2 regions of the Mesobacillus sp. MER 48 genome follow, and region 2 is predicted to be linked to the other one. Evidence: predicted binding sites of a transcription regulator. Region 2 holds the regulator's gene; the other holds the start of a gene.
The links. Region 2 encodes Rex, which represses fermentation and respiration genes when NADH is low (regulators of the CRP and FNR family bind a similar motif). Its sites were predicted from a motif close to TTGTGAAATATTTCACAA; they were not measured.
Positions count from the first base shown of each region.

Region 1: a site for Rex is predicted at 4,166-4,183, ahead of qoxA (cytochrome aa3 quinol oxidase subunit II). Genes of this name have one in related genera too.

Region 1 is NZ_JAMAUR010000001.1:4,802-10,846, forward strand. It holds gene qoxD (cytochrome aa3 quinol oxidase subunit IV) at 247-546, opposite strand; gene qoxC (cytochrome aa3 quinol oxidase subunit III) at 548-1,153, opposite strand; gene qoxB (cytochrome aa3 quinol oxidase subunit I) at 1,143-3,122, opposite strand; gene qoxA (cytochrome aa3 quinol oxidase subunit II) at 3,112-4,116, opposite strand; gene M3593_RS00055 (hypothetical protein) at 4,422-4,586, opposite strand; gene M3593_RS00060 (oxidoreductase) at 4,720-5,613, shown strand; gene M3593_RS00065 (hypothetical protein) at 5,800-6,027, shown strand.
Region 2 is NZ_JAMAUR010000012.1:55,638-61,682, forward strand. It holds gene M3593_RS22390 (GNAT family N-acetyltransferase) at 1-368, opposite strand, end outside; gene M3593_RS22395 (CPBP family intramembrane glutamic endopeptidase) at 609-1,340, shown strand; gene M3593_RS22400 (YdiK family protein) at 1,344-1,544, shown strand; gene M3593_RS22405 (redox-sensing transcriptional repressor Rex) at 1,569-2,225, opposite strand; gene moaC (cyclic pyranopterin monophosphate synthase MoaC) at 2,251-2,745, opposite strand; gene M3593_RS22415 (ABC-F family ATP-binding cassette domain-containing protein) at 2,926-4,854, shown strand; gene tsaD (tRNA (adenosine(37)-N6)-threonylcarbamoyltransferase complex transferase subunit TsaD) at 5,291-6,045, opposite strand, start outside.

The sequences.
Region 1 (6,045 bases), on a different contig from region 2:
AAGCAATCGCTTTTACTTTTTAAAGTAACTGAGACAATAAAGGCTTAGTTTGTGAACAAATGTACTTAAACATAAGGGTGCTTATGTTGAATAAGAGCCATTATATCTAGGATCCGAAAAAACAATAAATAAAAAAATGGCGTGTCAAAACCGATGTCAGTTTACACGCCATTTTCATTGTCATTTAGAAGATTTGCACCCTAAAAAGGATCTGTTTACTTAAATAAATGGCCAAATTTCTGCTCATTAATGCGAGTGTCCAGATGTCATGACCCAGATGGAGCCTGCCACAATGACGACTGCAATGAAAGCTGAATAAATAATATTGATATTGTTTGTAACTTTATCATCGCCTTCGTTGATGTGCATGAACATATACAGCTGGATACCAGCCTGGACAATTGCCAGTGTGCCGATGATCCACATGACTGCCTTCATGGATAGGGAGCTTTGAAGGGCAATCCATGCTGCGCCGAACGTCAATACAAGTGACATGAAGAATCCGATGACATGGCTGATTGGGAAGCCTTTAGAATGATTATTCATATTACATCACCAACCCTCTTAGATATACGAAAGTGAAGATGAAAATCCAAACGACGTCAAGGAAGTGCCAGTATAGTCCAAAGATGAACGTCTTGCGGGCTGTCACTGGAGTTAGCCCTCTCTGCAGCATCTGGATGATCAACAGGATAGCCCAGCCGATTCCGATGGTGACGTGTAATCCATGCGTTCCAAGCAGGACGAAGAAACTGGAAAGGAATGCGCTTGTTTGCATCGTTGCACCTTCATGTACATAGTGCATGAATTCGCGGATCTCCATGAATAGGAAACCACCGCCGAGCAATAAAGTAAATACAAGCCACATCAGCATTCCTTTCATATTGCTGCGGCGCATCTCGAAAATCGAAATGCCCATTGTAAAACTGCTCGTCAATAGAAGGAAGGTTTGAATCAAAACGTCTTTTACGATAAAAATATCGCTCTGTGTTGGACCTCCCGCATGGCGGTCACCGAGGACACCATATACACCGAAAAGGGTAGCGAAAAGTACTATTTCTGCTCCAAGGAAGATCCAGAAGCCAAGGATGTTCATCCTGTTTTGTTCTGTCTGGTATTCAAGCGGCAAAGCGGCGTTGACTTTAGCTGACATGGTTCTTCACTCCTTTGTTCGCGCCTTTTCTCCATTTGCGTTCCGTTTCAGAGATTTCATCCTTGTGAACATGGAATCCTTCATCATAATCAAATGAACGGAAAGCCAAACCGGCAAATATTCCAAGTGCGGCAACCCCGGCAGCAATTGTCCATTCAAAAACAAGCAGGAATCCTGAGATACCGAATACTACACCCATATAGATCGGAATCCATGTATTGCTAGGCAAGTGAATTTCTTCAATCTCATCTTCACTGAGAGGCTGAATTTCATTGTTCTTTTTCATGTGCCAGAAAGCATCAAGCTTTGTTACTTCCGGAAGGGAAGCAAAATTGTAATGCTGTACAGGTGTAGCAGTAGCCCATTCAAGAGTTCTTGCATCCCAAGGGTCATTGCCGATGTTGCGGTCAGCATGGCGAGCACTCCAGTAAATATTGTAGACAAGGGCCGCAAAGCCTGCTGCAAGAATGACTGAACCTGCTGCAGAAAGCATCATCAATGGACCAAAGCCAGTTTCAGCTGAGTATGTGTATGCACGGCGGACCGCACCATCAAGTCCTAAGAAGAACATTGGCATGAATGTTACGTTGAAACCTACTACGAACAGCCAGAAATGCCATTTTCCGATTTTTTCATTCAGCATATAGCCGAACATCTTTGGCCACCAGTAATAAAGGCCGGCAAAGATCGGGAACACTACCCCAGGAATCAATACATAGTGGAAGTGCGCCACCAGGAACAATGTGTTGTGATACTGGTAATCGGCTGCAGCCATAGCAAGCATGACGCCAGTCACACCGCCGATGACAAAGTTAGGAACGAATGCAAGTGCCCAGAGCATGGATGTTGTAAACTTGATTCGCCCTTTTCTCATTGTGAACAGCCAGTTGAACACCTTCACTCCGGTCGGAATGGCTATCGCCATTGTTGTGATCGAGAAGAACGAGTTCACTGCGGCATTATTGCCCATAGTGAAGAAGTGGTGAACCCAAACAAGCATACTCAAGACAGATATCATTACAATGGAGATAACCATTGATTTATAACCGTAAAGCGTTTTGCGGGCGAACGTTGAGATAATATCTGACAGCATTCCGAAGGCTGGCAGAACGACAATATAAACTTCAGGGTGTCCCCATAACCAGAACAGGTTTGCCCAGAGCATGTCCATACCGCCTCCGGAAATCGTGAAGAAGTGAGTCCCGAATGTGCGGTCAAATGTCATCAATGCAAGTGCTACCGTAAAAATAGGGAAGCTCGCCACAATGATGATTGATGTAATGAATGATGTCCAGGTGAACATCGGCATTTTCATCAAGGTCATGCCTTTGGTTCTCATTTTTAACACTGTGACAACAAAGTTAATACCAGTCATCAAAGTACCGGCACCAGCAATTTGCAGGGCCACAGCATAGAAGTTATTCCCTATGCCCGGACTGAATTCTTTCCCGGCAAGAGGGAAGTAAGAAGTCCAGCCTGCATCTGGTGAACCACCGATAATGAATGAAATGTTAAAGAGCGCAGCACCGCTCACAGTCAGCCAGAAGCTAAGTGCGTTCAGCTGTGGGAAAGCAACATCGCGAGCGCCAATCTGCAATGGAACCGCAAAGTTCATGAGACCGATCAGCAGCGGCATCGCCACAAACAGGATCATGATGACACCGTGAGTTGTAAAGACTTCATTATAATGCTGTGCATTCAGGAATTCATTTTCAGGAACTGCCGTCTGGCCTTTCATCATCAATCCGTCAATACCACCGCGGAAAAACATCACGACACCAAGCAGGATATACATGATCCCAATTTTCTTGTGATCAACGGTTGTCAGCCATTCAGTCCAAAGGTAATTCCATTTTTTAAAGTAAGTGATTCCTGCTATGGCACCAACTAGCGTCAGAGCAATACCTATCTGTGATGCAAAAATCAGTGGATCGCCGGTTACGAAAAATTCATCCCATTTAATGCCCACTGTGCTCACCTCCGTGAGAATCCTCAGTTTCTGATTCTTTATGATTCATAGTTTCAGAGTCGTTTCCGTCTTTATTTTTGTAATTATTCTCGTCCTCAAAAATCTTTCCTGGCCAGCCATGTCCTCTGTCATACATTTCAGGGTTGGTGTAATTCTTTGAGTGAGGATCTGAATGATCGACCCATTCAAGATGCGTATTTGAGAACGTCTTCCGGCCAAAGTGTGATGGCTCAAGCATTTTTTCATACTCTTCAAGAGTCATTTTTGGTGCCGTTTCCTTTACGTCCTTAATCCATTGGTCGAAATCTTCCTGCGTCTGGGAAAGTACTTCGAATTCCATTCCTGCATAGCCCTGGCCATTGAAGTTAGTATTTCGGCCTACATATGAGCCAGGATTGTCAGCGACTAGGTATAACTGGGTCTCGGCATGGGCCATGGAATACTTTTGCCCGCCAAGCGCAGGTATCCAGAAGCTCTGCATCGTTCCGGCTGAAGTCAGCTTAAAGTCGATCGGACGGTCTTCAGGGATGTTCACATAGTTGACTGTCTCGATTCCTTGTTCTGGGTAGCTGAAGATCCATTTCCAGTCAGCGGACGTTACATTAATGACAAGCGGTTCTTTATCTTCGTAGCCTTTAGGTATTTCATCTATAGCATAAATTGTTTTGACAGTTGGGATGGTCAAAGCAACGATAATCAAAATTGGAATCACAGTCCAAATAATTTCCAATACTGTGCTGCCGTGTTCTTCAGGCGGCTCATAATCCATATTGTTTTTTCGCTCACGGTACTTCCAGACAATGAAAGCGAAAAGCCCGAATACAACCACTGTAACAAGCAGCATCAAAGCAATCGAAAAGTTGATTAGCTCAAGAATTTGCCTGGCGATTGGTCCCTCAGGGTTAAATACCACCATATTGTTTTCACAGCCGCTAAGCAACAGCATAGCCATGATCGAGGTGAGGGAGACCAAAAAAAGTTTTGATTTCTTCATCACTGCAGCTCCTTTCAAATTTCAACCTTGTTCATTTTATCACAAACTTATGTTCATTTGTTCACAATGTTGTCAAAAGTAAGCCGAAAATGAACGGTAAGTTGTGGCAAAAAAGGTGTGATAAATATCACACTGCTTTATTTGTAATCATTCTAACATGGAAATTGTTACGGATTTAAAGACAAATGTGAACAAATTATGAAAACAAAAAATGTCATCTTCGTGAATTTCGAACGGCAGATATTGACGAAAAAAAAACAGGGCCATATTGCAGGCCCTGTAAAGGTACTTCTTTTGTTTCTATTTTAAGATATCCTGTATGTTTCGATATAGGTCTCCAATGCTGGATGGAATTCTTTTTCGTAATGGGCAGATGGACAAACTTTTACAATAATTGTTTTGCTCTCAAGTTGTTTTTTCACTTTGAGGGTTGCGTCGCAGCGTGGGCATTTCTCTTTAAAAAAATTCATAGTTTGCACCTCCTATAATCCCTATGTGTTTAGTATGAATTAAAAGTGGTTATTTTTCAATGGTTAATAAGCCCAACTATGGTACGATGAAAGTGGAATGTGATCTGGTATTAATCGGAGTAGAGGTGTCAAAATGTTATTAGAGAATTTAACAGGAAAAAAGGCCATCATCACTGGTGCAAACAGTGGAATTGGCTATGAGGCTGCAAAGGACCTTTCTTCAAAAGGAGCATTTGTCATCCTGGCTGTTAGGAACATGGAAAAGGGCAAGGGAGCAGCAGAAGGCATCCTTCAGCGAAATCCCCAGGCAAAAATAAAACTTATGAAGCTTGATCTGGCAGACTTGCAAAGTGTCCGCGATTTCACCGAAGTCTTTATGAAAGAATTCGATTCTCTGGATCTTTTAATCAATAATGCCGGAGTCATGATTCCGCCTTATGGAAAGACTAAGGATGGTTTTGAACTTCAGTTTGGCAGCAATCACCTTGGTCATTTTGCGTTAACGGGACTCCTTTTGCCGATTTTAAAAACAACCTCCGAATCCAGAGTGGTGACTTTAAGCAGTATCGCCCATAGAGGAGCCAAAATAGATTTTGACAATTTAGATGGCTCAAAAGGTTATAAAGCTATGAAGTTTTATGGACAAAGTAAGCTGGCCAACCTTTTATTCGCCAAAGAGCTGGATAACCGTTTCAAACAGCATGGAATGGAGAGCATCAGTATTGCATGCCATCCGGGAATTTCAAATACGAATTTATTCCATTTAGGTAAAGGCGAAACTCCTGCATTCATGAAAGGGATGGTCAAATTCTTTTCCCAGCCTGCTGAAAAGGGAGCTGACCCAACCATTTATGCTGCTACTGAAGAAAGCCTGCAGGGCGGTGAATATATCGGCCCAAATGGAAGAGGGAATCGCAAGGGGAATCCAGCAATTGAAATTCCAGCAGCCGGTGTGTACAACAAGGAGACCATGGAAAAATTGTGGACAGTTTCTGAAGAATTAACAAATGTTAGATATACCTTTTAAAGGCTCTGATAACAGAGTCTTTTATTATATTAATATAATATTAATCGTGTAAGCGCTAACATATTCACTGAGATTGTCGTTATTCTAATTGGTATTTTATAGTTCATATATTGTTCAATATTTCACAAACTATTATTGTTTTATTGTGCTAATCTTTAAATAGAAAGAAGAAAAGGAGTGATTGAAATGATGTACTGCGAATTCAAACCATTCTCCACCGATACTGAGACCTATTCACAGGCAATGCTTGAGGAGCTGATCGGTGATGAATTCGAAGCAATGATGTTTAAGGATGATGAGAGAATTCCAGCCTATATCTGGACAATCAATTTTGTGGTTATTGTCAAAAGAAGTACGAAATTTCTAACAGACATCAGCTTTGAAAAAATCCCCAGGAATCCAGTTTGCGAGTGATTTTTTTTACAAACATTT
Region 2 (6,045 bases):
AGGTTCTTGAATCCATATTCCAAACAGGCCCTGGCACCTTCTGTTGCATAACCTTGGCCCCAGGCATTTTTCTTCAGCCTCCAGCCAATTTCGATGCACGGGGTAAAATCTGATTCGAATGTTGCCCTGTGAAACCCTATGAATCCAATGAACTCTTTTGTTCTCTTCTCTTCAACCGCATATAACCCAAAGCCGTATTCTTTGAACTCGGCAAGAATCGCCTGATAAAATCTCTCAGTTTCTGCCGAGGATAAAACACGAGGAAAATAATTCATCACATCCGGGTCTGCATTCATTTTGCAAAAGTGCTCTAAATCTGCGCTTAACCAGTCGCGCAAAATCAGTCGGGATGTTTCCAAATAAATCATTTGGACCTCCAATCATTTTTAATTCACCTTAACAAGTATCTGGTAGTCAGGGAATACTAAGTTCGAACAACCAACTTTTTCATCCTGACCCTACAATTTGAACTTTCAAATCATTTACTAGTAGAATATAGAGAGTGTATAGATAAGCAAAGCTATCCCCGTATTTTATTTTACAGGCCAGCATATTATTACGTAAAATTTCAGAACATACATTTCTGCATTATTAAGGAGTTTTTTCGATTGAAAAAAGAATACTGGTACGTCATTATTGCCTATATTGTTATGCAGCTTTCAAGCCTGGTCGGTGTCCCAATCATTGCTTTCATCGGTGCTGCGATGGGAAAAAGCCTTGATGAAATGCAAACCCTTGCGATTCCATACTGGCTTGTGATCAGCTTTTCACTGACTCTTCTGATCATCCTGCTGATTTTAAGGAAGGAAAGAACCATAAATGCTGATTTGCGTGAAGTATCTTCGCCGGCAAGTTCGGCTGCCTGGGCTTTCGCCGGGGTATTCCTGGCCTTGTTCGCGCAGTCGATTGCAGGCAGCATCGAAAGCATGCTTGGAATTGAGATGGGCTCGGAGAATACTCAGGAAATCATCAAACTGATTGAAAGGTTTCCGGTTGTGATTCTCGTCAGCTCGATCATCGGTCCGATTTTGGAGGAAATCGTCTTCAGGAAGATTATTTTTGGCAGTCTGCACAGGAAAATGAACTTTTTCTTAGCAGCCTTGATCAGTTCCGTCATATTCGCACTGGCCCATATGGAGCCGGAGCATGTGATCCTATACTCTGCGATGGGCTTTACGTTTGCCTTCCTTTATGTAAAAACAAAGCGGATCATCGTGCCGATCATCGCCCATGTTACAATGAATACAATGGTTGTACTGCTTCAATCCGTATTCAGGGAAGACATTGAGAGAATGATAAAAGAAGCAGAGAAAATACAAAGCTTTATTGGGGGATTTTAAGTCATGAAGCAATCGCCTATGTTTTCAGGCATTGTCTACATCTTGTTAGGCAGCTTATTCACCTATTTCGCCATCCAAAATGTCAACGATACAGGCTGGGGATTTTTCAGTTATTTGCTCGTCCTGCTCGCAACGTTCGATTTCGGTTCCGGCATCAGAATGATCCTGTTCCATTTCAAACTGAAACAAATGGATAAAAAATAGCTCCTTCATCGAAGGAGCCATTTTTTATTCTTCAGAATCACTGTCTGTCGGATAATGCTTCAAGAAATAAATCAATGATTGCAATTCTACTGCCAGATCAATATGATGGATCCTGATTGAAGACGGTACATTCAGCCTCGCGGGCGTAAAATTCAGGATCCCCTTCACATTCGCCTGTACCAGTCTGTCCGTAATCGGCTGTGCTACCGCTGACGGCACGGTCAGGATCGCCACCTGGATGCCTTCCTCGACAACAACTTTATCGAGGTCATCCATGTGATAGACAGGTACATCGCCAATCTGCGTCCCAACCTTATCCAGGTCGACATCGAAGGCAATTTGAATTTTTGTATTATTGTTTTTGGAAAAATTATAATTCAAAAACGCCGTTCCTAAATTACCAACACCGATCAGCGCAACCTTCGTGAGTTCATCCTGGTCGAGCGTCTTTCGGAAAAAAGTCAGCAGGTAATTCACATTGTAGCCGTAACCCTTTTTACCCAAAGCCCCGAAATAGGAAAAGTCCCTTCTGATCGTAGCCGAATCCACTTTTACCGCTTCACTCAGTTCCGCGGACGATACCCTCTGCTTGCCTGAAGAATGCAAGTTCAATAAAAATCGGTAATACAGCGGCAAGCGTTTTGCAGTTGCCTGCGGAATCTTCATAGCATCATTCGTCATTCTCCATCCTCCACCTGTTCGTATTCTATTTTAACTTCTCATCTCTCTTAAAATCGCCGTTTTTCCCGCCAGTTTTCTCCACAAGATAGGTTTTGCCGATCACCATGCCTTTGTCAACGGCCTTGCACATATCATAAACAGTCAGCGCGCATGCTGATGCTGCTGTTAACGCTTCCATTTCTACCCCTGTATTCCCTTTTGTTTTAACTGCTGCAGCGATATTTAAAATATAATCATTTCCATTTTGCTCCCATTCAAACGAAAGGTCAATTCCTGTTAATGGAATCGGATGGCACATCGGAATGATTTCGGACGTCTTCTTGGCTGCCATGATGCCAGCAACCTGCGCGACTGCCAGGACATCACCTTTTTTCATCTTATTTTCAGTAATCCTTACATATATATCTTCATTAACGGTAATGCTTGAATGGGCGACTGCCGTACGGACCGTCTCAGGTTTTTCACTGACATCGACCATCTTCGCTCTTCCCTCTTCATTAAAATGCGTAAATTCTGCCATCTTCAAGCTCCTTTCAACCAAATAATACACTATTTTCACAAACTTGTGTGTGAACTTTGTTTCTATCTTCACATATAGAAGATGAAATTTTTCTGCCTTACCGCCTGTAGCAGGCCGCACATATTGCCGAGCCAATAGGATTGGGTTACACTATCCCTAAGGCATTAGAGGTGAAAAATAATGATTCTATTACAAGTCAATCAGCTATCAAAATATTTTGCGGCTGATCTTATTTTATCGAATATCAAGTTTGAAATACAGACCAATGATCGTGTTGCTCTTGTCGGCCGGAACGGGGCTGGGAAATCAACCCTCCTGAAAATCATTGCCGGCTATGAATCCCATGACGGCGGCGAGATCATCCGCCCGAAAGGAACATCAATCGGCTATCTTGCCCAGAATACCGGGCTGGAATCCGAGAAAAGTATTTGGGATGAAATGCTGGCCGTTTTTGATCATCTGCACAGCATGGAAAAAGACCTGCGCCGGCTTGAGGAAAAAATGTCTGATCCTAACATTCTGTCGAACGAGTCCGAGTATGAAAGAGTATTGAAGGATTATGACGTTTTGCAGGTCCAGTTCAAAGAAAAAGGCGGCTATCAGTACGAAGCTGACATCCGCTCGGTCCTGCACGGCCTGAACTTCCAGTCTTTTGATTATTCCACAAAAATCTCCACTTTAAGCGGAGGACAGAAAACAAGGCTTGCGCTCGCCAAGCTGTTATTGACACGTCCTGATATTTTGATTCTTGACGAACCGACCAACCATCTGGACATCGACACGCTATCCTGGCTTGAACAGTACCTACAGGGTTATGCCGGTGCGATTCTGATTGTTTCACACGACCGTTATTTCCTTGATAAGGTTGTGAACCAGGTATACGAAATCTCCCGTCACCAGCTGACGAAGTTCCCGGGCAATTACAGCTCATATTTAGAACAAAAAGCAGCAAATTACGAGCGCGACCTGAAGTTATATGAAAAGCAGCAGGATGAAATCTCCAAGCTGCAGGATTTTATCCAGCGGAACCTTGCCAGGGCCTCGACAACGAAACGGGCCCAGAGCCGCCGGAAACAACTCGAGAAAATCGATCGGATGGACAGGCCGATGGGAGATGAAAAGTCAGCTTCCTTCAGCTTCCAGATTGAACGCCAGAGCGGGAATGACGTCCTGAAGGTAAATACACTTGCTGTCGGCTATCAGAATGAAGCCGTATCCGAAAATATCTCTTTTAACCTTTCGCGTGGCGACAGTACTGCACTTGTTGGGCCAAACGGCGTCGGAAAATCGACCTTACTAAAAACAATCGTCGAAAAACTGCCTTCGATTACCGGCAATATTCAGTACGGCTCAAATGTCTCAATCGGCTATTACGATCAGGAACAGGCAGAGCTGAGCTCGAATAAAAAAGTTTTAAATGAACTGTGGGACGAGTATCCACTGAAATCGGAAAAGGAAATCCGCACCGTATTGGGCAATTTCCTTTTTTCAGGCGATGATGTGTTAAAAATCGTCTACACCCTGAGCGGCGGTGAAAAAGCACGGTTGGCACTAGCCAAGCTGATGCTGCAAAAGTCCAATTTCCTAATTTTGGATGAACCGACAAACCATCTGGACCTGGACAGCAAGGAAGTGCTTGAGAACGCCTTGATCGATTATCCAGGCACCATCCTGTTCGTCTCCCACGACCGTTACTTTATCAACAGGATCGCTACCAAGGTCCTTGAGCTCGATCGTAGTGGGGCAACAGAATATCTAGGTGATTATGATTATTATGTCGAGAAGAAGTTAGAGCAGGAAGAACTTGAGGAACTGGCCAGACAGGCGGCCATAGCAGCTGGCATAGTCACCGAATCAGTCAAACAGGACAAGACCTCCTATCAGCAGGATAAAGAGGCAAAGAAGCTCGAGCGCCAGCGCAAACGGCGTATGGAAGAGGTCGAAGCGTTGATCGATAAGCTCGAGACAGAAGTTGCAGAATATGAAGAATTGCTTTGTGACCCCGAAGTATTCCAGGATCACGAAAAAGCAGGAGAAATCAATTCTAAAATCGAAAAAGCCAAGGAAAAACTCGACGAACTGATGGAAGAGTGGACAGAATTGGCGTAAGTTTGGAAAAACCGGGCATGAATGTGTCCGGTTTTTTTGTATGTGAAAACTTATTGATGATGGTTATCCACAGAAAGTTGTGGATTGTTTACTAATGATTTGGTTTGTGCGCAAAAACGGTGTATTTAATAGCAAAAATGCTGTTTTTATTCGCAAAACCAACCTTTTTATTCGCAAACTGGAAAAATCAAATATTATTTCCAATTTAAGAACCCAGAATTCTACTTTTTATCCAACAAAAAAGTCCCGATTAGCAACCGGGACTTTTTGTTCACATAGTTATTCACATAGTGAAGATTGATTTATAGGTTATCCAGAGACTTTTCCACATTATCCACAAAACAAGCATTTCTTATCCACATTATACACAATCTAACACTGTTTTCGTTTACATATCCACAGAAGAGTCTGACAAAAATACTTTTTAACTGCGACTTTAGTTGTGGATAGTTATCTCCAGACCAGGGTTTCCGTTCAATGTCAGTGCTGCTCTTTGCCCTTTATCATACATGACACTACCTGCAGCGGCAATCATCGCTGCGTTATCAGTGCATAAAGACAGCGGAGGAATGACAATTTCCACATCTGAACCTGCAAATTCTGTGGATAATTTTTCTCTCAGGCCTTTATTGGCTGCAACTCCTCCGGCAAGCAAAACTTGTTTCACACCATATTCCTTTACAGCCTTTTGGGTCTTCGTGACGAGTACATCAATGACACTCTCCTGGAAGCTTGCCGCAAGCTCTTCAGGAGCAATTTCTTCTCCCCGCTGCTGTGCGTTATGCACAACATTGATCACAGCCGACTTCAGCCCGCTAAAGCTGAAATCATAAGACCCTTCCTCCAGCCATGCCCTCGGCAGGTCAATGGTTGCTTGTCCTTCATGAGCCAGCCTGTCGATATGCGGACCACCTGGATACGGAAGATTGAGGGTACGCGCTACCTTATCATAAGCCTCACCTGCGGCGTCATCCCTTGTCTCGCCAATCACTTCGAAATGGCCATGCTCCTTCATATAAATAAGTTCCGTATGTCCTCCAGACACAACGAGCGAAAGCAGCGGAAACTTCATCTCGGCAACAAGTCTGTTAGCATATATATGACCTGCGATATGATGGACTCCAACAAGAGGGATTCCATTTGCAAACGCTAAGGCTTTCGCAGCGTTGACACCAATCAATAAAGCACCAA